Regions from separate parts of the Neobacillus sp. NPDC093127 genome, predicted to be linked through region 1. Evidence: riboswitches for the same ligand, from Rfam matches in the RefSeq annotation. Region 1 holds a riboswitch; each other region holds the start of a gene.

Region 1 (8,064 bases):
TTCCTGTTAACGACTCCTGCGCCGATGCGTAAAGCTGGCGGCAGGTTGTTTGTAGATGTCACACATCAACTGGCTTCACCTGTCAGTAGAAACATTTTATTAAATGCAATGGGGCAACATGATCCGCTCATGAAAGATGCCCTTATGAACACACTTAAGCGAGGAGATTTTATAAAATCGTTACCAAATGATAATAAAGCACCGGGTCCCACCAGAGGCAATACAGATATGCTGGAACAAATCGAAAACAATCCATCAATCGTTTCTGATTTGATTAAGCGTAGTCAAACATCCATAGAAGAGTTAAAACAAAATATTCAAACGAAAACAGGATCAGATTTATTTGATTTTATTCTAGAAGATATGAAGGAATTAAAGAAGCTTTTATTTGACCCACAAAGTTCAGCTGTATTTATGGCTGCTATAAATGCTTCAACATGGATCAATGAAAAAATGAACGAGTGGTTAGGTGAAAAAAATGCAGCAGACACCATGACCCAATCTGTACCAAACAATATTACTTCGGAAATGGGTCTAGCACTATTGGATGTCGCAGATGTGATTCGTCCTTATCCAGAAGTTATTGATTATTTACAACATGTAAAAGATGATAACTTTTTGGATGAACTGGTTAATTTTGATGGTGGGCAGGAAGCTAGAATCGCTTTCAATGCTTTTCTCAACAAATACGGAATGCGATGTGCCGGAGAAATCGATATTACGAAAACTCGCTGGAGCGAAAAACCAACTACACTTGTCCCCTTGATTCTTAGTAACATCAAAAACTTTGAGCTGAATGCCAGCAAGCGGAAATTTGAGCAAGGGCTTTGTTTTGCTTTGAAAAAGGAACAAGAGTTATTAGACCGATTGAAACAATTACCGGATGGTGAACAAAAAGCCAAAGAAACAAAACGAATGATCGGCCTAATTCGGAATTTCATCGGTTATCGAGAATATCCAAAATACGGCATGATTCATCGCTACTTCGTTTATAAGCAGGCTTTACTGAAAGAAGCCGAACAACTCATACAAGCGGGCGTTATTCATGAAAAAGAAGATATATACTATCTCACTTTTGAAGAACTTCACGAAGTCGTGCGTACAAATAAACTGGATTACCAGCTCATCAGCAATCGAGCATACGAGTACAAATTATATGAAAAATTAACTCCCCCACGTGTGATCACGTCTGATGGTGAAACACTCTCCGGTGAGTACAAACGAGAAAATCTCCCAGCCAATGCTCTTGTGGGTCTGCCTGTTTCTTCCGGAGTTATAGAGGGACGCGCTCGTGTCATTTTAAACATGGAAGATGCTGATTTAGAAGATGGAGATATATTAGTCACGACCTTTACTGACCCTAGCTGGACACCGTTGTTTGTATCGATAAAAGGCCTAGTCACCGAAGTTGGTGGACTGATGACCCATGGAGCCGTTATCGCACGTGAATATGGCTTACCAGCAGTTGTCGGAGTGGAAAATGCTACCAAACTCATAAAAGATGGGCAACGGATTCGCGTGCATGGGACTGAAGGGTATATCGAAATCTTATAATTAGTGAATATAAGCTACCGAAGCTGGGGAAATGTTCCAAGTTAGGTAGCTTATAATGGCTATAAGCGACCGAAGCCGGGAAAATCGACCAATTTGGGTAATTATATGGGACAATGTTCCTGACTCCATATCCCGCCGCAGGAATTTTCTATTTTCGCTTGAATATTATAATAAAGAGCGTTTGGGGGTATATTATGAATGAGAATAAGTTAAAGCACCTTGAATTTATTCAGGGGGTCATTAATCGGATGGGGCAAAATTCCTTTTTATTGAAGGGGTGGACCGTTACACTTGTTGCTGGGCTTTTTGTTTTTGCGAATACCCAAGATATGGACTGGAGAATGATTTCGATTGCCTTCATACCTAGTATTTTCTTTTGGCTTTTGGATGGTTATTTTCTTTGGCAGGAAAAGTTGTTCAGAAACCTTTATGATCATATTCGAAAAATAGGCGAGGGAGAGCCAATCGATTTTTCAATGGATGTGAAACCATTTGTGTTCGAAACAAGCTCATGGATCCGTATTTGTCTTTCTAATACATTAAGCCTATTTTATTTCCCAATAATTGTTATTATCATAATCACCATGACGCTTGTTTGTAAATATTGATTCCTGTGGTTAAATATAACAAAAAAGGCTGATATAATGATATAAAAAATATTGCGAACGAACATTTATGGAGGGAGAAATGACCAGAATCAAACCACGATTATTTATTGGCTCTGCCAGAGAATCCGCTGACTATGTTGATGCTATTCATGAAGCACTTACTCATGTTGCTGAGGTTACTCCTTGGACCGCAGGTGCATTTCGCCCGCTCGAATATAATATGGAAAGCCTTGAACGACAATTAGATGAAAATGATTTTGCTGTATTTGTATTTTCACCGGATGATGTTGTAAATATACGAGGTACCATTACATTTACGACAAGGGACAATACTTTGTTTGAAATGGGGTTATTCTGGGGTAGGTTAAGAAGAGGAAGAGTCTTTTATATTATTCCTCATACAACACCGGAAAGTGAGGAAGCAAAAGGGTTTCGTTTACCTTCCGATCTGGACGGGCTTACTGTATTAAGGTACGAAATGCGTGCTGATCATAATCACGATGCTGCAGTTAATGTCGCTTGCAGGGTGATCAAACGAAAAATTCGCGAGTTGGGCGTCTTTCAAAATCCAGCGAAGCTCTTAGCGGAAGCTCAAGCAAACAGGGAAAAAGACTATGCCTTAATTCGTATCCTTCGAACCTTGTCAAAACGACTTTTAGCAGACCCAGCGAAAAAGTTTGAATATCTACAAGAAGCTGTTCGGAACGCTTATCTTGCTCCATCATCCTATTATGTTGAAGGAATAGGGGTCTGGCAAGCGGAGGGAATTGATGGGCTGAAACAAATAGCGGGAAATGATGGTATAGGGAAATTTTACCCGTTTAATGTGAATGAAAACAGGCGAAAAACAGATAGAATTATTGTCGTTGATTGTTTTTTACAGAGTAACGAGCTTGTTTTTCAAAAGAATAATACAGCCTTTGATAATACGTATGTATTATGTTACCCTATAGGTAATCAATTGGTTCTGACGGTTGAATTAACGGGAAGAAGGCTATTAAGCCAAGCAGAGATTGACGATATTTTTCTCGATAATTACAATCTTTTAAGCACGATTAACACTATCTTTGGAGGTGCATCTTCATGAGCAGAGCAGCGGTATCAAAAGTAGACCAAAAATCGTATAAACTTGGAGAAACTGTTACAGGTGTAAGAGCGGTTATCACCTCCATTCACGGAAAAGAAGAATCAGGAAAAGTTATCTATAAACGAAAAGCAGACTATCGAGATGACCCCTATCAGAAGCGGGCATAGGGGACAGGAAGCCCGTTCTCTTGTCCTTGACAGATAATAGGGGTTATTGTAAAATCAAAACATAATTTAATAGGACCTCACTTTTGCTAGTGAGGTAGAGGCGCGGTGTTTATTAGTCTTTAGTGGAGCTTGAGAAGCTATGATTCTAAGGAGAAGGAAATGTCGCCGAAGCTTGTAATATTCTCAGTATTACTTGCTGGGTCTGCAGTGAAGAACTGCAGGACTGTCTCAATAAACGTCCCGGTTTATTGAGTTGAGCTATCTCATTTGGGGAAAGAAGAGGACTGTAGGGTAATTGTATATAACGAGACCTGAGTTTACCTCAGGTCTCTTTTTGTTTTGCAAATTGCCTGAAAAAAATAAAAAATGCCATTTTTTTTTGAAAAAGAGGAGGAGAACGTAATGACGAGAAAAAAATTATCTTTTTTAATAGTAATCTCTTTAATTATGATGCTGCTATTGTCGGCATGTGGTACAAGCAGCAGTTCAGGGAAGAAGGATGGAGCGGGAGAAGCAACGTTTAAGGTTGGCCTTGAAGCTGGGTATGCACCATTTAACTGGACGCAATCAGATGATGCTAATGGCGGAGTTAAAATTGATGGCAATGCAGAATACGCTGGCGGATATGATGTAGAAATCGCCAAAAAAATTGCGGATGGCTTAGGGAAAAAGCTAGTGATTGTGAAAACAGAATGGGACGGCCTTGTTCCTGCGTTAGCTTCTGGAAAAATTGATGCCATCATTGCAGGGATGTCACCAACAGCTGAGCGCAAAGCGACGATTGACTTCACAGACAATTATTATAAATCGAATTTAGTAATGGTTGTGAAGAAAGGCGGAAAATTCGATGGGGCAACGTCCATTCAAGATTTTAAAGGAGCAAAGATATCAGCTCAATTGAATACCTTCCACTACTCGGTCATTGACCAGATTAAAGGGGTAAAAAAGCAGCCGGCGATGGATAACTTCCCGGCAATGAGGGTGGCCCTTGAGTCAGGTGTAATTGATGGATATGTTTCCGAACGCCCAGAAGGTATAAGCGCCCAGTCTGCAAACGAACACTATAAAATGATCGAATTTAATGACGGCTTTAAGACATCGGATGATGATACGTCGATCGCTGTCGGCGTTGCTAAAGACAGTAAATTAACGGATAAAATCAATAAAATCTTATCAGGCATTTCAGAAGATGAACAGACAAGCATTATGGATGCTGCTATTAAAAATCAACCGGCAGCCCAATAATTTTTCAGGGGGGAACCGGGTGCATTTGGATGCATTCGGTTTTATCCGTTCTATGCTTTTAAAAAAAGGAGAACAATTATGACGTTTGATTGGGTAATAAAAATTGTTTCAAACAATTGGCCAATGTTTCTTCGCGGTGCGGGTGTGACGTTGTTAATTGCGATTACAGGGACGATTTTGGGCTTTATTATCGGCCTGTTGATAGGGGTTATTCGAACCATTCCTACTCCTGAACGAGGAGTAAAAAGAATTTTCCTCAAAATAATTAATGCGATTCTTTCAATCTATATTGAGGTGTTCCGTGGAACACCGATGATTGTACAAGCGATGGTTATTTTTTATGGTTCAGCTTTAGCATTCGGTATGGATATGAACCGAATTTACGCGGCGATCTTAATCGTATCGATCAATACTGGAGCCTATATGTCGGAAATCATTCGCGGCGGGATTGTTTCGATTGATAAGGGACAATATGAAGCAGCACAGGCAATTGGAATGACTCATTTTCAAATCATGAAGAATGTAGTTTTGCCGCAGGCGATTCGCAATATTTTGCCGGCAACAGGTAATGAGTTTGTGATTAATATTAAGGACACATCCGTTCTTAACGTCATTTCAGTATCAGAATTATTTTTCCAGACAAAGTCAATCGCCGGAAATAACTTTAGGTATTTTGAGTCATTTTTCGTTGCTTGCGTGCTTTATTTTATTATGACCTTCACTGTGACTAGAATTCTTCGTTACATCGAAAGGAAATTAGACGGCCCGGACAATTATATAATGTATGCCAACCAAATGCAGGTAGAGACACCTGAAGATCTGCTGCGCAAAACAAAAAATCACCTGTAGAGGAAGGAGGAGAGAATTAGATGGAAAAGGTTGTTGAGATTCAGCACTTAAGTAAATCCTTTGGGAGCCATGAAGTATTAAAGGATATTAATTTCACAGTCAATAAAGGGGAAGTTGTTTGTATTATTGGCTCATCGGGCTCAGGGAAATCAACGCTTCTTCGCTGTGTTAATCTTTTGGAAAAACCAAGTGGCGGACAAATCATCTATCAAGGTGAGAACATTTTAGATAATAAGCATGATATTACCGCATACAGGACAAAATTAGGAATGGTTTTCCAGCAATTCAATTTATTTAATAATCATAATGTGTTAAACAACTGTACGGTTGGTCAAATGAAAGTGTTAAAACGTTCCCGTGAAGAGGCCGAGAAAGTGGCGCTAAAATATTTGCAAGTTGTCGGTATGGATCAATATGTGAATGCAAAGCCGAAACAATTATCCGGCGGTCAAAAACAACGTGTCGCCATTGCGAGAGCCCTTTCAATGGAGCCGGATGTGATGTTATTTGACGAACCAACATCAGCGCTCGATCCGGAAATGGTCGGAGAGGTTCTCAAGGTGATGAAGGAGCTCGCTGGCAGTGGTCTCACGATGTTAATCGTCACCCATGAAATGGGATTCGCAAAAGAAGTATCAGACCGTGTTGTCTTTATGGACAAAGGCGTGATTGCCGAAGAGGGAAGTCCTGAACAAATCTTCAATCAGCCAACACAAGATCGTACGAAAGAATTTTTAAAACGCACCTTAACCCAAACAGTTTAGTGGTAGCACCACCGCTTGTGGCGCTGCGGCTTGAAATCCTCTATAGATTAAATAACAAATTACCACCCTTTGGTTCACAGAGGGTGGTTTTTCATTTCTTCAATCTTACATAGTCCTCAAATTGTCGGAATGGTATTATCTGAAAACTAGGAAATCCCTCCTAAAGATAAATATCAATCGATAAATTCTCCTAATTTTCTTTATATTTCTTTAATTTCCCTTAACTTCCAATTTACAAAAGCGGAGTAAGATTGGTTTTGTAAACAAACCCAATCAAAAAGGAGATGTTAAAATGAAACACAAAAAGTTACTGGCAGCATCGCTTGTTACCTTGCTTCTTGGTTCCACGTCAACCTATGCGGCTTATACGAAATTGGTCGGTCCAAAAGAAGATGGAACAGCTGTAACCCCTCACGGCTGGACGGTTACGCCTCCGGGTTCACAAGTGACGCTTGGTAATTTTCCAATGGGTGGTGCCTTAAGTCCGGATCATCGCTATCTTATTGTTTCCAATGATGGTCAAGGTGACCAATCTATTCAAGTGGTTGATGTTAGCACCCAGCAAGTCGTTCAGACCATTCCCTACAAATCTCCCGAAGCCCTTTATTTAGGGGTTACTTTTAGTCCGGACGGTAAAACGGTCTATGCATCAGCAGGCGGCAATAACAAAATCCGCGTCTATGGATTTGAAAATGGAGCATTAACGGAGCGTTCTCCGATTATGCTGACAGATAAAAACAAAACAAACTTCTATCCGGCCGGATTATCTGTTTCAAAGGATGGAAAGTATCTATTAGTTGCCAATAATTTAAACCATTCCGTATCAAAAGTAGATCTCACCACCAATCAAATTTTAAAAACCACCTCTGTTGGTAAAAATCCTTACACAGCGGAATTAAGCCATGATGGGAAATCCCTTTATGTCAGCAACTGGGGTGAAAGCAGCATCAGTGTCGTGGACCCAGAAACGTTAACCATTAAAAGCACGATTCCTGTCGGACTGCATCCGAATGCGATTATTGAAAACACGGCGGACGGTAAACTCTATGTAGCGAATTCCGACAGTGATTCCATTTCCGTCATTGACCCTAATCAACAAAAAGAAATCAAAACAATTTCCCTAAGCCCGTATAAAAATGCTCCCACAGGAAGCCAGCCCAATGCGCTTGCCTTAAGTAAGGATGGAAAAACTCTTTACGTTTCGAACGGAGGAAATAACGATATAGCCGTTGTTGACCTAAAAGCAGGAGATGTGACAGGGTTAATTCCTACTGGCTGGTATCCAAGCGGTGTCTACCTAAATGATGAAAAGCTCATGGTACTGAATGCAAAAGGCCTTGGAGCTGGTTCGAACCGGGAAGGCCAGTATATCGGGAGCATGATCAAAGGAACGATGTCGTTTATCGATACTCCGAATGAAAAGCAGTTAAAAAAATATACGAAGCAAGTAGAAAAGAATAATGAGATTTATAAGCCAACTGGATTCAGTGCCAGTGACAAATTCCCAATCCCGCGCTTCGAAGGTCAGGAGTCACCGATCAAGCATGTCATTTATGTGATCAAGGAAAACCGGACGTATGACCAAGTATTTGGCGATGTGGAAAAAGGAAATGGCGATCCTAGCTTAACCATCTTTGGCAAAGAGATTACACCTAATATCCATCAACTTGCTGATCAATTCGTCTTACTGGACAACTTTTATGCGAATGCAGAAATCAGCGCCCAGGGTCATAACTGGTCTACAGCCGCACAGTCCAATGATTATGTAGAGAAAAACTGGCTGGCTAACT
Region 2 (8,064 bases), on a different contig from region 1:
CATCCCATTTATACTCTGTTTCCTTTATGCTTGTTAAGTAATTATAATGAATACCAGCCTCATCCAAGTAATAATAATTGGTAAGGCTAAGGAAAAAAGCCGGTATACTGGCAATCAGTAAGACAGCTATTAGCCATTTGAAAGTACGCCCTTCGAAGCGCTCCCTAAATAGTAAATAAACGGTAAATACAACCGCGATAAATAACATTCCACACATAAAGGTTATATAGGCAGAAAATGGCGTCGAAAAAAACCATTGAGACCGCGAATAATAAACTAGACTTTGAAACGATGCCACCACCACAAACGGAACAAACAAACTGCTTATGTATAAAATAATCGTATATGCTACTAATTTTACATGATGATCCTCTGATGCTTCTCTTCTTTTTAATAACAACAAAAAAATCTCCCCTTATGTATTGATTTTATCTCTCTCCATTTTACCCTATAATTGCCAATATTTAAATTATTTGACGAGAATTATAAGAAAAAGTGGCAAGAAATCAATACTAATTTTTGTAGATTTTATCTGCTTTTAAAAAATTTTAGGATAAGATCCTTTTCTTAAAATACATATCCATTCATTATCTTGGCATACTACTTTTGTATTGAAATTTTTTAAAGAAAGAAGGAATATTTAATGACAGTAGGAACACAGGTAAAACAAGCATTAGCAGGCTTAAAAAGTGCACAGGCAAGCTTTGAAACCTTTGCATTGGCAACAGATAACCAAAATGCCAAACAACTATATCAGCAGGCAGCACAGCAAACTCAATCTGTTCTTGACAGCCTAGAAACACGTCTTCAAGAAATTGTCGCTGAAGAACCACAATACAATCAATAATGGCTTAGAATAGGTTGGCGATTCTGCCAACCCATTTTTCATTTTCCAACAAATCTTCAGCCGCACATAAGAAAGGAGGTCTTTGATGTGACCGTTGCTTCAAATGTAAAACAATGCCTTTCGACCATAAAAGGGATTGAAGCACAATTATCCTCCCTCGCTCTAAATTCTCTTGAAGAGGAAGCAAAGGCCGTTTTCCATGAAACAGCTTTAACGATGGCTGATGTTAAAAAAGACCTTCAATACCGAGTTTTGGAGCTTGAACGCCAGGAACCGCAGTACAAAGGTTCATAACAATTTTGAGGTGAAAAATAATGCCAGGTTGGTTTTTTATAATAACTCGGTCGTTGATTTTTTTGCTGCTCTTATTTATTACAACAAAAATACTAGGAAAGAAACAAATCTCAGAGCTCTCTTTCTTTGAGTACGTTGTAGGGATTACGATTGGAAGTATTGCCGGTGAAGTCGTTACCGGTCTTGAGTCTAACTTGTATCATGGCGCTTTAGCTATTTGTGTATTTGGCTTTATTACTTTCTTGGTTAACTTTTTATCCATAAAAAGCAAGAAATTCAGTGATCTCGTTGAAGGTAAAGGGACTGTTGTTATTAAAGACGGAAAAATATTAGAGAACAATCTAAAAAAAGAAAAGTATACCATTGATGAACTTTCAGCCCTCCTTCGGGCAAAGGATATATTTCGAGTTGCTGACGTTGAATTTGCCGTTTTAGAACCAAGAGGAAATTTAAGCGCATTATTAAAAAAAGAAAACCGTCCACTTACACCAAAAGATTTACAAATGAAAATGGGAAAGGAAAAAGAACCGCAAACCGTCATTATGGACGGAAATATTATGGATGAACCATTAAGATGGTCTGGAAAAGGCAGAGGATGGCTCTATACAGAATTAGAAAAACTAGGAGTAACGCTAGATAATGTCTTTTTGGGCCAAGTGGATTCATACGGTGAACTAACTGTAGACCTTTATGATGATAAAATCCAGGTACCTGAGGCAGCTCAGCGCCCCCTCTTACTTGCGACACTTAAAAAAACCCAAGCTGATTTAGAAATATTTACACTTGCAACCGATTGTGATCAATCAAAAGCAATGTATAAAAAAAATGCATCGATCCTACAGGATGCAATTGAAAAACTTGCGCCTTTTCTTAATGGGTAATGTAAAAATCCTTATCAACCAAGATTGATAAGGATTTAAATTTTTCAGGAGTTTATTGTGTTATCGTTTGTTGTTATTGAAATAGAAGCAGTACTGCTTTTGTTTGAAATATAGCTGTGCAGCACCATCCCCAGCATAACTAATACCATCCCGCACCATGATAAAGCATTTGGGAATAAGGAATTCAAAAGTAACAATTCGCCAATAACTGCGAATAAAACTTCCATGGATTGAGTCGCTTCAACGGCAGCTAATTTTTGCATATCCCCTCTCACAAGATCCGTGGCATGAAAGAAAAGAATCGTTGCGATGACACCAGACGAAATGGCAACCAAGCTGGATTGGATCGTTTGTCCGATGCTGGGTGGTCCAGCTGTTCGTAAACCATACACGGATAGAACTAGCCAAAAAGGCATGCTCGCCAGCGTCATTCCTAATACTCGTTGGAAAACATCAAGGCGCCCCCCGCACAAATCCATCATTTTACGATTTCCCAGCGGATAGGCAAAGGAGGCTAGGATAACAGGAAGCACACCCAAAGAGATTGCCGCAAAGGATAAATGATTGGCCTGCTGCAGCTGCATTAGGATGATTCCAAGCAAAATGATTGATGACATCGCCATTCCTTTAAAAGGAATTTTTCCTTTCAATTGAATGGTACCCTTTTCAGTCATAACCTGTTCGTAAAAGAGCGGCGCCAGCAATGATCCAGAGATAATCGTAATTTGCCATGTAGCTGCGATTAACCACCCAGGTGCATAGGAAGCAGAAAAACAAATCGGTGCATAGAACAAGCCAAACCCAATCGAACTCCATGAAGCCCAAGCAAATGGGCGGCTTTTCATTTCTTTAAGCAATGGTGTAAAGTTTTTTCGTGCAATTACGATGATAAACAGAAATGGAACCATAAAGAAATAGCGTAACGATGCGCTCCAAATCCAGCTGCCGCCTGCTAAATCCATCGACCTGTTTAAAATAAACGTAAAGGCAAAAAAGAAAGCAGCAAAGATACCTAATATTATGGGCCGCATTAAACAATCACCTTCTTACTATCAATATAGTGTTATTTTCTATGAAAAAAGGGAAACCATCAAGTAGTTTCCCGCTAAAAATTAATTTCTTTCCATATTGGACTCGCCAAAAAGATACCTTCTCCCCCTTAGAGCAATAAAAAAGGAACAAATGAACAGGGCAGCTGCAACCTTAAATGTCGTTCGTACCCCAAATTCATCTGTAATCCAGCCCATCACGAGCGACGAAATCCCAAACGCAGCAAAAACAAGAGTTCCCCGAGCAGAATAGACTTTGGCAAGCAGCTGTTCCCTTGCGCTTTTTTGAATGATCGTTGTCTCGGCAACATCCCGGGCCATTTGCGGCAAACCAAACATAAAGGAGACGAAAAGGGCAAACCAAGGAATCGAGGTCATGCCAAACATTAAGGTGATGGCAATTAAACTAAAGGTCGACCAAAGAATTGTTTTTCCTAAATTTCTTTCTACTAGGTAGGAGAAACGATAAATCAGCAGGCCGGCAAACAGCATTCCGGCAAAAAAGGAGCCATTAATAAACCCCCACCAATTCTCTCCTTTATTTAATGCTTCGGAAACATATACAAACAAAATGGCAGCAATCCATACCCCGTTTGCAAAGGTTTCAAGGATGTTCATATAACTGATGGTCCGAAGCTGTTTAGATTTCCAAATGATTCCCCAGCCCTCTTTCAAGGCATCCAAACGAGTTTGGTCCTCTTGAGCTTGGATGTGTACAGCTTGTTCAATTAACCCCATTAAAGCCGTTGAAATGAAATACAAGCTGAAGGTTAACCACAGAATATTACCGGCACCTAAGGATACTAACAGAATACTGCCGATTGGCCAGGCAACCAGCTGGACAATCTGATCGGATATTGAAAGTAAACTATTCGTTTTTACGAGTTTCCCCTCTTCGACCAGACTTGGTACCATCGCATTTCGTGCAGGTGAAGCCCATCCATCTAAAAAAGAAATAAGACAAATGAGCAAATAGATCCAAAACAAGCCTCCCATTTTAAACGTAGCAGCACTTATGGTCAATACAAACAGCAAGATGGTCTTACCGCTTTGTGAATAAAACAAGATTGACTTGAGTCTGTATTTATTAATCACCAATGGTGCCAATAAACCGCTAATCAAAGCTGAAATGGTATTAAAAAACGGAACAAGCGACATATAGGTAACAGAACCGGTCGCATCAAATATCAACTTAATTAAACAGACAATATATAAGATATCTCCCAAGTTGGCAAACATTTGCCCAAACCAAAGAAACCGGAAAGAAGTCTGTTTTCCGACAATAATAGACATAAAACACCCTCACTTTTTATTCAATTGATATGGATAAAAGTAAAGGATTTTACATCGGATTGCCTCCCGTTCATAATGCTTAATTATCTCTCTATTATAGCAAATTTTCGGATAAATCAGGAAACAATATTCTTAAATTCACAATAAAAAAACTTGCACAAAAATTAGATGTGCAAGCTTTTTATTGGGGACTAGGCCGATGAAACAGGCCCATCACTTCAATGGTTTCGGTAATGTTGACGAATGCGGCTGGATCTACTTCGGTAATTAGGTTTTTTACCTCATTCAATTCATACCTGGAAATGACAGTAACCAAAACATTTCGTTTATCATTTGAATAGCCGCCGACTCCGTCCATAATCGTCAAGCCACGATACAAATTGGTCAGTAAATGTGCTCTCATTTCTTGACCTTTTTCTGTAATGATCATTATCGTTAATTTTGCATGATCCGTATAAATGGCATCCACTACTTTACCAGTGACAAAAATGGATACTAACGTATTTAAGGCGGAATCCCAATTAAACAAAAATCCACTTATAACGATGACAACGGCATTCATCCCAGATAGCAGCACACCGATGGGAAAGTCCTTTTTCCTAGCAACAATCATGCCAATAACATCGAATCCTCCAGTTGATCCCGAAGAACGGAACACAATTCCTACCCCCAAACCTGTTAAAGCGCCGCCAAATATCGAGGAAAGAATCGAGTCTTTTGCAATTGGAAATACTGGTACTAAATAAAGTCCCAAGGAAATGATTGCTACCGAGAAGATAGAATTCATGATGAATTTTTTTCCAAGCATTTTATAACCGATAATCAATAACGGAAGGTTCAATATCAAGTTGACCAAGCCTGTATTTAGAGGGGAAATCATCCCAAAAACCATAGATATTCCACTCAAGCCGCTGCTTAACACCTCGTGAGGAATTAAGAATAGGTTAAAAGCGATCACAATAATAAGAGAACCTGTAATTATTCCCAGAAACCGCATTTTTATGTTTCCTCCAATACCTGATCTAATATAGTTTAAAATCATACCGATTCTCTCATCCAATGTAAATTGATAGTTTTTTCACAATAGTAATAAATTGTCTGTGGATATTGACAATAATAAAAGATTATTTATACTTTAGTAATATAATAAACTTCATAAAAAAATCCTCATCAAACCGATGAGGTAGAGGTCGCGGTTTTTATCAGTAAAGTGGACGAGATGGAAGAGACATCCCTGACTCCGTTTGAAAGGAAAAGCTGCCGAAGTGTGTTTTTCATCTCTAGAAAAGCATGCTGGGGCTGTCTCCAAATAGGAACAGAACTGTCACGTGAGGCTTTACCAGCCGAGCGTGTTGAGCTATCTTTCGGAAGGTATGATGCGGGGTATTGACAATGCCATCGATTCTACTTCGATGGCATTTTTTATTCCAAACTCCTTCCTGAAAAGCTATCATGAGTCTCATTTCCCAATCCTAGCATTGAACTGAAATGAAGAAAAGAAGGAGTCATGACAATGCAATCAGCACGAGTATTAAAAGAAAATGAATATATTGGTGAAATATCAGCGAAAAAGGATCCATCAGAATTAAAACGCAGTTTAAAATCGCGACACCTTACAATGATTTCACTTGGCGGAACAATTGGTACAGGCCTATTTCTTGCAAGTGGCGGTGCCATCCATGAAGCTGGTCCAGGCGGCGCCCTGTTATCGTACTTTATTATTGGTCTCATGGTTTACTTCTTGATGACAAGTTTAGCAGAAATGGGTGCCTATATGCCTGTTGCCGGAAGCTTTAGCACATATGCCTCTAAGTTTGTTGATCCTTCCCTTGGTTTTGCACTTGGGTGGAATTACTGGTTTAACTGGGCGATTACGATAGCAGCAGAATTAGCTGCTGTGACAATGATTATGAAATTTTGGTTTCCTAATACCCCATCTATATTATGGAGCAGCCTTTTTTTGGCTATTATGTTTTTATTAAATTATCTTTCGGTTAAAGGATTTGGGGAAGCTGAATATTGGTTCTCCCTCATTAAAGTCGTAACGGTAGTTATCTTTATTATTATTGGAACGTTGATGATTTTAGGTATAATGGGCGATCACGCTATTGGCTTTAAAAACTTCACAATTGGCGATGCTCCCTTCCATGGCGGTTTTATGGCCATGCTCGGAATCTTCATGGCAGCAGGCTTTTCCTTCCAAGGAACAGAGCTTCTTGGTATTGCTGCAGGTGAAACCGACAATCCTGCAAAAGCGATTCCACGTGCCGTAAAACAAGTTTTTTGGCGGATCCTTTTATTCTATATATTGGCCATTCTAGTTATTGGACTTATTATTCCTTATACAAATGGTAATTTGGCCGTTGAGAGTGTCAGGGTCAGCCCGTTTACACTTGTTTTTCAAAAAGCTGGAATCGCCTTCGCCGCTTCTGTCATGAATGCTATTATCTTAACAGCGGTATTATCTGCAGGCAATTCCGGGATGTATGCGTCGACACGGATGCTATGGGATTTGGCCCGTCAAGGTAAAGCCCCAAGATTCCTTGGTAAATTAAACAAACATGGTGTTCCAGTTAATGCTTTAATCGCAACATCTTTAGTGGGTACCCTAGCCTTCCTTGCTTCCCTGTTTGGAGATGGGAAAGTATACAATTGGCTGTTAAACGCTTCAGGTATGTCCGGCTTTATTGCGTGGCTTGGAATCGCTGTTTGTCATTATCGTTTCCGAAAAGCGTTTGCCGCACAAGGTAAGGATCTTAGCTTGTTACCATATAAATCGAAATTCTTCCCATTTGGTCCGATATTCGCCTTTTCTGTTTGTGGATTTGTGGTTTTAGGGCAAAACTATACTGCCTTCATGGGCGGCCATATCGACTGGAACGGTGTGCTGGTATCCTATATCGGCCTGCCGCTATTCGTACTATTATGGCTAGGTTATAAGTTCACGAAAAGAACCAAGGTTATTCCATTAGAGAAATGTGATTTGACAAATTAATTATTTTAGAAGAAGCACGCGAAATCGCGTGTTTTTTCTAAAATTAAAAAGAAAAAAAGGCATTATCCCTAAATTTCGGATAATGCTTTACAACTTGACCGTCACTTCAGTGCCATCGTTTAATTTTGTATCAACCAACGTTAACCCTTTATGCTTTACTAATGCCTTAAGCAGCGGTTTTAGGTCTTTCCTTTCTATTTGGGGGACTACGAATTTCCTACCGTCTCTTTCAATTGCCTGGTTTACAAAACGATTAAATCTTTTTGAAGTAATAACAGTACTAACAATATTTAAGACTGGATACGGAACAGGTACCGTAAACTTTTTATCCTTTACCTTTACACGGACCTTAAGCATCGGTTACTCAATCACTACGAACACTTTATCGCCATTTGCTGATGTGATATCGACAATTTGTCCGTCTAATTCATTTTCGATGGCTTCAATTAAGAGATCTACGTTAATATCCTTTACGTATTTTGCTGCTTCGGGAATTTTTTCAGCGATATTCGTTCCCACTTTAAGTACTGCCTTGACCAAATTAATTGGCAGATTTACGTTTACATTGTCACCCTTCTCTGAGGTTACTCGGATTTTTAACATTTTGTTACCGTACGGTATTTCTTTTTGTAGTTTGACTGGCTGATCCTTTCCCTGCAATACATTAATCAGCTCGGTTGCTTTTTCCTTATCAAGCTTGCCTTC
Region 3 (8,064 bases), on a different contig from region 1:
GCAGTCTGCGATTAACAAACTCTCGATTACCCGCCATTATTTTACCCCCCTTTAATTTGTAAAAAAATGATGTTAAGTTTCCACTCTCTCCTATTCCCCTTCAAGAATTAAAACAAAAGCATCACTGTGACAATAATGTGACATGTCCATTTTACTCCCATCATCATAGAGCGTCAAGAAAACGGATACACAATTCTTTACTAAAAATAAAATTTTTAAAATATATTGATATTATTATGGATTGGTATTTATTTCCTTCGTTTCACTGGATGACATGATATTTAACTATATTTCCTTCTTTTTAATTACCAACTTCTTACTGTAGGAATTTTTGTCTGTAAGGAAAAGATAATTATGATGGAAAACATGAAAAAATATTGCAAAATAATAAATTCTTCTATCAGATTTTCAAAGTAAACGGTTCTGAAACTAAACACTAATTGATATAATAGAATAATAGAAAGAGGGGAAACATGTGAAAGAAAGCCAAGTTGTTGATCAAAATCTAAATGCCGCTGAACCAAGAACCATCTCCATATTCGGTTATGAACTAATCAGAGAAATCCTTTTACCGGAGATTCTAGGGAAAGACACCCCGGAAATCTTGTATTGGGCGGGAAAACTGCTAGCACGAAAATTTCCATTACCTGATTATGATAAAGTCATCGAATTTTTCGCTGATGCTTCATGGGGCCAGCTAGAAATAAAAAAGGAAAATAAAAATGAACTTGAATTTGAACTAATCAGCCCTTTAATCGTGTCTCGTGTGAAATCAAAAGCAGAGCACTTTTTCCAGCTTGAAGCAGGTTTCCTAGCCCAGCAAATCCAACTTCAAAAAGAAGTCATCGCTGAAACCTACGAGCACCCTGTAAAGAAATCCAATAAAGTCCAATTCACCGTCAAATGGGATAACAAAGACCACATTTAATTCTACGGTTCATTTACATGGTGTCAGGCACCGTCCTAAGGACGGTGCCTGACACCATTTTCTAATTATTCCCAAGTCCGAATGCTTTGTGCAAGGCTTCCACTGCTTTAAGCATGTTTTTCTCTTCGACTACTGCTGAGACTTTAATTTCGGATGTGCTGACCATTTTGATTTGGATATTATTGGTTGCCAATACTTCAAACATTTTGGCTGCCACACCAGGGTTTGAAATCATTCCGGAGCCAACGATGGATACTTTTGCTAATTTATTTTCTGCATCAAGCTGCTCATAACCGAGCACGCCTTTATTATCTTCAAGCACATTTAATGTCTCAAGCCAATCATTGGTATGGATGGAGAACGATAAATTGGCTGTTCCTGCCTCTGTTGTGCTTTGGATAATGATGTCAACGTTGATATTATTTTGAGCGAGCGTAGTAAAAATGGTTGATAAACTTGTTAATGAATTGGTGAGACCTAATACGGTAACTCTCGTGATTTCATCTTCAAATGCGACACCGCGGACAACTAGATTTTGTTCCATTGCTGCTTCCCCCTCTATGACTGTACCCTCGATTTTCTCCATACTTGAACGAACCTCAAGTTTGACCTGATAGTTTTTGGCAAACTCCACTGCCCTTGGATGCAGTACACCCGCACCTAAATTAGCGAGCTCAAGCATCTCATCATAAGAAACAGATAGTAATTTGCGTGCGTCTTTCACATACCTTGGATCGGTTGTAAACACTCCGGTCACATCAGTGTAAATATCGCACTTATCTGCTTTTAGGGCAGCTGCTAAAGCTACAGCTGTTGTATCAGAGCCGCCGCGGCCAAGTGTGGTGATTTCGCCGTTTTCTGTTATTCCTTGGAATCCAGCAACAATGACAACTTTACCCGCTGATAGCTGGTTCTGGATGGCGTCGGTATTTATATTCGAGATTCTTGCGTTTCCATGAACAGGTTCAGTCACGATTCCTGCCTGCCAGCCGGTAAAAGAAACTGCATCCATTCCTTGTTGATTTAAGGCCATTGACAGGAGCGAAATTGTCACCTGCTCACCAGTGGAAAGGAGCATATCCATATCCCGCTTATTTGGCTGTGGCGAAATTTCTTTTGCCAGGCCGACAAGCTGATCGGTCGATTTTCCCATGGCGGAAACGACGACAACTACCTTATTGCCTCTCTCTATCTCCTCTTTCACACATGCTGCCACGTTTAAAATTTTATTTACACTGCCGACGGAAGTTCCTCCGAATTTTTGTACAATAAGCCCCATACCTGACTTCTCCCTCTTTCAATTGAATACGTTATTTTTCCCCATTAACGCAAAAAAGCAATGAGAAGGGCATCTCATTGCTTTATAAACACAAAAAATTCTTGCGCACACAATGTAAGATAGCTCTCCAAGACAGACGTCTTGACAATCCAGTATTTATTCAACACAGGACCAGCAAAGAAAGAAATGAGATCTTCTTTACTTCGGCGAACCTTCCCTTTCATGATTCTTCTCAGAAGCTCATCCTTCTCAGAACCACTACTCTTGAAGCTCGCACCTCTACCTTCACTTTAATACGTAAAAGTGATAGTAAATTAAATTTTCATTTATTATAGCATGTTCTTTTTTTTCTGACAATCATTGTGAATGAAGTTTATTGATTAATTCTTCTGCGACATTTATCGGAATTCCAAGTGCTGTGAATTCCTCCACACCCGCTTCTTTCATTTTTTTCACTGAGCCAAACTGTTTTAATAATAATTTTTTTCGTTTCTCGCCAATGCCTGGAATATCATCCAGTAACGATTGAAAGGCGCTTTTTCCACGAAGCTGGCGGTGAAATGTAATCGCAAAACGGTGAACCTCATCTTGGATTCTTTGGAGTAAATAAAACTCCTGGCTGTTTCTTGCCAGAGGAACAATCTCCAATGGATTGCCGTAAAGGAGCTGGGATGTTCGGTGTTTTTCATCCTTCACAAGCCCTGACAGCGGGATATCCAAGCCTAGCTCATTTTCTAACACATCCCTGACTGCCTCCACATGACCTTTTCCGCCATCAATAATAATTAAATCCGGCAGCGGCAGTTCTTCCTTTAAGGCCCGCGAATACCTTCTTCTCGTCACTTCCCGCATTGATTCATAATCATCGGGACCCTTAACCGATTTTATTTTATATTTGCGATATTCTCGATTGTTTGCCTTCCCATCGATAAAAACAACCATCGCGGACACGGGGTCAGTCCCTTGAATATTGGAGTTATCAAATGCCTCAATCCGGTGAGGGGTATAGATCCCTAAAAGCTCGCCTAGGGTTTCTACCGCTTTAATTGTCCGATCCTCGTCCTTTTCAATTAATGAAAACTTTTCATTCAGAGCAATTTTGGCATTTTTTATTGCCATTTTGACGAGGTCTTTTTTCTGCCCCCGCTGCGGCTGCAGAACCTTTACCTTTAATAGCTGTTCTGCCAGGCTTAGATCTACTTCATCCTGTATTAAAATTTCCTTTGGTTTAAAGTGATTGGCTTTTGTATAAAATTGCCCAAGGAACGTTAAGATTTCTTCCTCTGGCTCGTTATAAATAGGAAACATGGAAACATCCCGTTCGATGAGCTTTCCTTGGCGGACAAAAAAGACCTGGACACACATCCAGCCTTTATCGACTGCATAGCCAAACACATCCCGATCGGTGAAATCAGTCATCGTAATTTTTTGCTTTTCCATAATCGTTTCGATATGGATAATTTTATCGCGAAATTCCTTTGCCCGCTCGAAATCCAACTCTTCAGCTGCGGCGGTCATTTTTTCGGTGAGCTCTTTTTTGATTTCCTTATATCCGCCATTTAGGAAGCGGGTAATTTCATCGGTCATTTGTTTGTATTGTTCTTCGGCGACTTCATTCACACATGGTGCAAGGCACTGCCCTAAATGGTAGTACAGGCAGACGCGGTCGGGAAGCGTTGAGCATTTGCGGAGCGGATAAATCCGGTCAAGCAGTTTTTTTGTCTCATTGGCTGCGGTAACGTTTGGATATGGACCAAAGTATTTGCCTTTGTCCTTTTTTACTTTTCTTGTGATAATTAGTTTCGGATGTCTTTCCGCAGTCAGCTTTATAAACGGATAGGTTTTGTCATCCTTCAGCATGATATTGTATTTTGGGTCGTATTTTTTGATTAGGTTTAATTCCAGCAAGAGTGCTTCGATGTTTGAAGAGGTTACGATATATTCAAAGTCCTCGATTTCATTTACAAGCCGGAGCGTCTTGCCATCGTGCGAACCGGTGAAATAAGAGCGCACACGATTTTTTAATACTTTTGCTTTCCCTACATAAATAATTGTCCCCTGCCGGTCTTTCATTAAGTAGCAGCCAGGCTGATCCGGCAGCAGTGTCAGTTTCTGCTTGATAATTTCATTCATTCCGGCCACTCCCATCCGTTTTTTTTTAATATCAGAATTTATATCATTGGACTTCGAGAATTGTCCAGCTCCAGCGCCCTAGCGGCTAATGTCCTTCGCTCTCCGCCCTACGATAAGTCAACATCGAATCGCTAACGCTCTTCGTGTTTCCTTTATCTCAGTTGGAGCGCTCCAGGCCATACGCCGCTGAACAGGGCGCTTCCGCTTTCCTAATTATCCTTAAATTTTAAAACAAACTGCCAACAAATGATAGTGGGAGGTTTTTCTTAAAATCCTTTCCATGCAAAAAAAACCTCAGCTAGAATGGTTTCCAGCTGAGGCTTTTTGAAGTTTCAATCGTTTATACGTGCTTTTCTAATACGCTTGCTAATGCTTCTTTTGGCTGGAAGCCGACTACTTTATCAACGACTTCGCCATTTTTCATAACCAACAAGGTTGGAATGCTCATTACACCGAAATTAGCCGCTGTTTGCGGGTTGTCATCGACATCAAGCTTTGTGATTTTTACTTTATCGCCCATTTCTGAGTCAAGTTCTTCAAGAACGGGAGCGATCATTTTACAAGGTCCGCACCATGGCGCCCAGAAATCTACAAGTACAAGGCCTGAACCTGTTTCAGCAGAAAAGTTTTGATCTGTTACGTGTGAAATAGCCATTTAAATTGCCCTCCTAATTAATACTGAAATACTACCGAAAGTATAACATTGATTGGAAAATCAAGCTAATAAATTGCTCTCCTCATTCATTTTCCCCTTGTTTGTTCTATGTATTCCTAAAAATAACGGAGCGAGCGGCTTTTGCACCGCTCGCTTCAAGTAAGTTATGATGAATGTACTTTCAACTTTTTAAACTCTTCCGTTAATAATGGCACCACTTCGAACAGGTCGCCGACGATTCCGTAATCCGCTATTTTGAAGATGTTTGCTTCAGGATCTTTATTGATCGCGACAATTACTTTCGAGTTGGACATGCCGGCTAAATGCTGAATCGCACCGGAAATACCGCAGGCAATGTAAAGGTCTGGTGTAACTACTTTACCAGTTTGGCCAATTTGCAGGGAGTAATCGCAATAATCGGCATCACAAGCACCACGGGAAGCCCCAACAGCACCGCCTAAAACATTAGCCAATTCTTTTAGCGGTTCAAATCCTTCAGCACTCTTCACGCCGCGGCCGCCAGAGATAACCACTTTTGCTTCACTTAAATCCACGCCTTCACTAGCTTTTCTTACTACTTCTTTAATGATGGCGCGAAGGTCTTTGATGTCAACGGAAAGGGAGGAAACCTCACCGTTTCTGCTTTCATCCTTTGCTAGTGGCGCAATATTATTTGGACGGACCGTCGCAAAAATTAACCCGTCGGTGACAATTTTCTTTTCAAAGGCTTTACCGGAATAAACGGGTCTTGTAAAGACGATATTTCCACCGGCTGCTTCAACGGCAACTGCATCAGAAATAAGTCCTGATGAGAGCTTGCCGGCAATTCGCGGTGCAAGGTCTTTTCCGAGCGCAGTATGACCTAATACCAGCCCTTCCGGTTTTTCTTGGTCAACTACAGCTAGCAACGCTTGCGCATAACCATCTGAAGTATATTGCTTTAATTTATCATTTTCAACGACGACAACACGGTCTGCTCCATACTGTACTAAGTCTGCGCCTAAAGCGCTTACAGCTTCGCCCGCTAATACAGCGACTACTTCTCCGCCCTCTGCAACTGTTTTTGCAGCAGCAATTGCTTCAAATGATACATTTCTTAGAGATCCGTCACGAACTTCTCCTAATACCAATACTTTTCTTGCCATGTATGATTACCTCCTGAAAGAGCAAATTTTAAAATAAAAACGATTAAATTACTTTTGCTTCCGTATGAAGCAAGTGAACAAGTTCTTTTACCTGATCGTTTAAATCTCCAGCCAAAACTTTTCCAGCTTCTTTTTTAGGCGGCAAATAAATTTCGATTGTTTTTGTTTTTGGTTCCACATCATCTTCTTCAAGATCAAGATCGTCTAATTCCAATTCAGCAAGCGGCTTTTTCTTCGCTTTCATAATTCCTGGTAAGGAAGGGTAGCGCGGCTCGTTCAGACCTTGCTGTGCCGTTACTAATAGCGGCAGGCTTGTTTCGATGATTTCAGAATCCCCTTCAACGTCACGAGTGACTGTTACGCTGGTGCCATTGATTTCAAGCTTGGTAATCGTAGTCACGTAAGGAATGTTAAGCAGTTCGGCAACTCGCGGACCAACCTGACCTGTTCCGCCATCAATGGCAACATTTCCGCCAATGATTAAATCAGCATCCTTATCCTTTAAAAATTCACCGAGAATTTTTGCTGTCGTGAATTGGTCCGCATTTTCAACATCGTCTTCTGTATTAATGAGAACGGCTTTATCTGCGCCCATCGCCAGTGCAGTACGGAGCTGCTTTTCCGTTTCTTCGCCGCCTACAGAAATAACCGTTACTTCGCCGCCATTGGCATCGCGGACTTGGATTGCTTCTTCAATCGCATATTCGTCATAAGGGTTGATGATAAATTCAGCACCATCCTCATTGATTTTTCCGCCTTTAAGGGTAATCTTTTCTTCCGTATCAAAGGTTCTTTTCATCAATACATAAATGTTCATGCTAGTGGTCCCCTCCTAATATAATTTCGAGCATTCGCTCAGTTTGAAAGATTGGGAAAATTTTTTATAAAAACAAACCCTTTGCGGGCAATCCGCTAAGGTTAGTTTATTCACCTTTAAAGTGAGGCTGTCTTTTTTCCATAAATGCTTGGATGCCTTCTTTCGCGTCAGCCGAGACGAATACTTCACCAAACAGCTCCGCTTCCTTTTTCATCCCTTCGTAAAACTCGGCTGTTTTCGCATAGTTTAATAGTTGAATAGCAGCGCTAATTGCACCGGGACTTTTCTTGGCAATTTTAGCAGCCAGTTTATGGGCTTGCTCCAATACTTCTTCTTCTGGATAGGCATGATTGGCTAAACCGTATTGAACTGCCTCGATTCCATTGATGGGTTCAGAAGTGAACAGCATTTCCGCTGCTCTCGCTGTACCAACATATTTCGGCAGGCGCTGCGTGCCGGCAAATCCAGGGATTAACCCAAGCTGCAGCTCTGGAAGACCAAGTTTAGCGGTTTCGCTGACAAGGCGGATGTGACAAGCCATTGCGAGCTCAAGACCGCCGCCAAGGGCTGCCCCATGAATCGCGGCAATAATTGGCTTTGGAAATTTCTCCATCCGGTCAAACAAATCTTGTCCATACTTGCCCAAATTTGCAAACCCTTCAGAAGTAGTAACGGTGGTAAATTCTTTAATGTCCGCACCAGCCGAGAAAAAACGCCCTTCTCCGTGAATGACAATTACCCGGATTTCACGATTGGGTTCAATTTCATCCAGTGCTGCTGCCAATTCCCTTAAAAGACCTGATGAAAGGGCATTTGCCGGTGGACGCTGAAGCGTAATGACCGCGATATTGTCCTCACTAGACCATTTTAAGTATTCCAATTAAACTCCCCCTCTACCAATTTTTCACGTGCTAGCGGCTTCTAAATCCATTAACTAAAAGACGATGGACTGGGGAAGCCAGCTTAGCAAGATCATACTTTTCCTCATTCATCACCCAGGATGTTGCGGTTTCATCAATCGTACCGAAGATCATTTGCCGGGCGAGTCGAACATCGAGGTCACTTGAAAACTCTCCAGATTCTATGCCTTCGATAATAATCTTATCA

The links. Region 1 has a riboswitch for lysine ahead of ACIQCO_RS06645 (transporter substrate-binding domain-containing protein). Riboswitches for the same ligand answer to the same signal wherever they lie in the genome.
Region 2: linked by a shared signal. The riboswitch ahead of ACIQCO_RS12340 (amino acid permease) and the one ahead of ACIQCO_RS06645 (transporter substrate-binding domain-containing protein) in region 1 are both predicted to bind lysine.
Region 3: linked by a shared signal. The riboswitch ahead of ACIQCO_RS22175 (aspartate kinase) and the one ahead of ACIQCO_RS06645 (transporter substrate-binding domain-containing protein) in region 1 are both predicted to bind lysine.

Annotation. Positions count from the first base shown of each region.
Region 1 covers NZ_JBIVOP010000003.1:292,433-300,496, reverse strand. Annotated here, with positions in the region: gene ppsA (phosphoenolpyruvate synthase) at 1-1,554, shown strand, start outside; gene ACIQCO_RS06660 (hypothetical protein) at 1,749-2,162, shown strand; gene ACIQCO_RS06655 (TIR domain-containing protein) at 2,242-3,249, shown strand; gene ACIQCO_RS06650 (hypothetical protein) at 3,246-3,416, shown strand; lysine riboswitch at 3,504-3,685, shown strand; gene ACIQCO_RS06645 (transporter substrate-binding domain-containing protein) at 3,819-4,661, shown strand; gene ACIQCO_RS06640 (amino acid ABC transporter permease) at 4,740-5,510, shown strand; gene ACIQCO_RS06635 (amino acid ABC transporter ATP-binding protein) at 5,531-6,274, shown strand; gene ACIQCO_RS06630 (glutaminyl-peptide cyclotransferase) at 6,567-8,064, shown strand, end outside.
Region 2 covers NZ_JBIVOP010000007.1:185,342-193,405, reverse strand. Annotated here, with positions in the region: gene ACIQCO_RS12375 (hypothetical protein) at 1-403, opposite strand, end outside; gene ACIQCO_RS12370 (DUF1657 domain-containing protein) at 644-847, shown strand; gene ACIQCO_RS12365 (DUF1657 domain-containing protein) at 935-1,141, shown strand; gene ACIQCO_RS12360 (DUF421 domain-containing protein) at 1,162-2,022, shown strand; gene ACIQCO_RS12355 (DMT family transporter) at 2,067-3,053, opposite strand; gene ACIQCO_RS12350 (MFS transporter) at 3,135-4,364, opposite strand; gene ACIQCO_RS12345 (YitT family protein) at 4,546-5,361, opposite strand; lysine riboswitch at 5,541-5,732, shown strand; gene ACIQCO_RS12340 (amino acid permease) at 5,872-7,359, shown strand; gene ACIQCO_RS12335 (hypothetical protein) at 7,447-7,716, opposite strand; gene ACIQCO_RS12330 (SHOCT-like domain-containing protein) at 7,720-8,064, opposite strand, start outside.
Region 3 covers NZ_JBIVOP010000020.1:27,788-35,851, forward strand. Annotated here, with positions in the region: gene ACIQCO_RS22165 (succinate dehydrogenase cytochrome b558 subunit) at 1-37, opposite strand, end outside; gene ACIQCO_RS22170 (YslB family protein) at 476-928, shown strand; gene ACIQCO_RS22175 (aspartate kinase) at 990-2,207, opposite strand; lysine riboswitch at 2,320-2,497, opposite strand; gene uvrC (excinuclease ABC subunit UvrC) at 2,565-4,340, opposite strand; gene trxA (thioredoxin) at 4,681-4,995, opposite strand; gene ACIQCO_RS22190 (electron transfer flavoprotein subunit alpha/FixB family protein) at 5,160-6,140, opposite strand; gene ACIQCO_RS22195 (electron transfer flavoprotein subunit beta/FixA family protein) at 6,184-6,957, opposite strand; gene ACIQCO_RS22200 (enoyl-CoA hydratase) at 7,064-7,837, opposite strand; gene ACIQCO_RS22205 (TetR/AcrR family transcriptional regulator) at 7,869-8,064, opposite strand, start outside.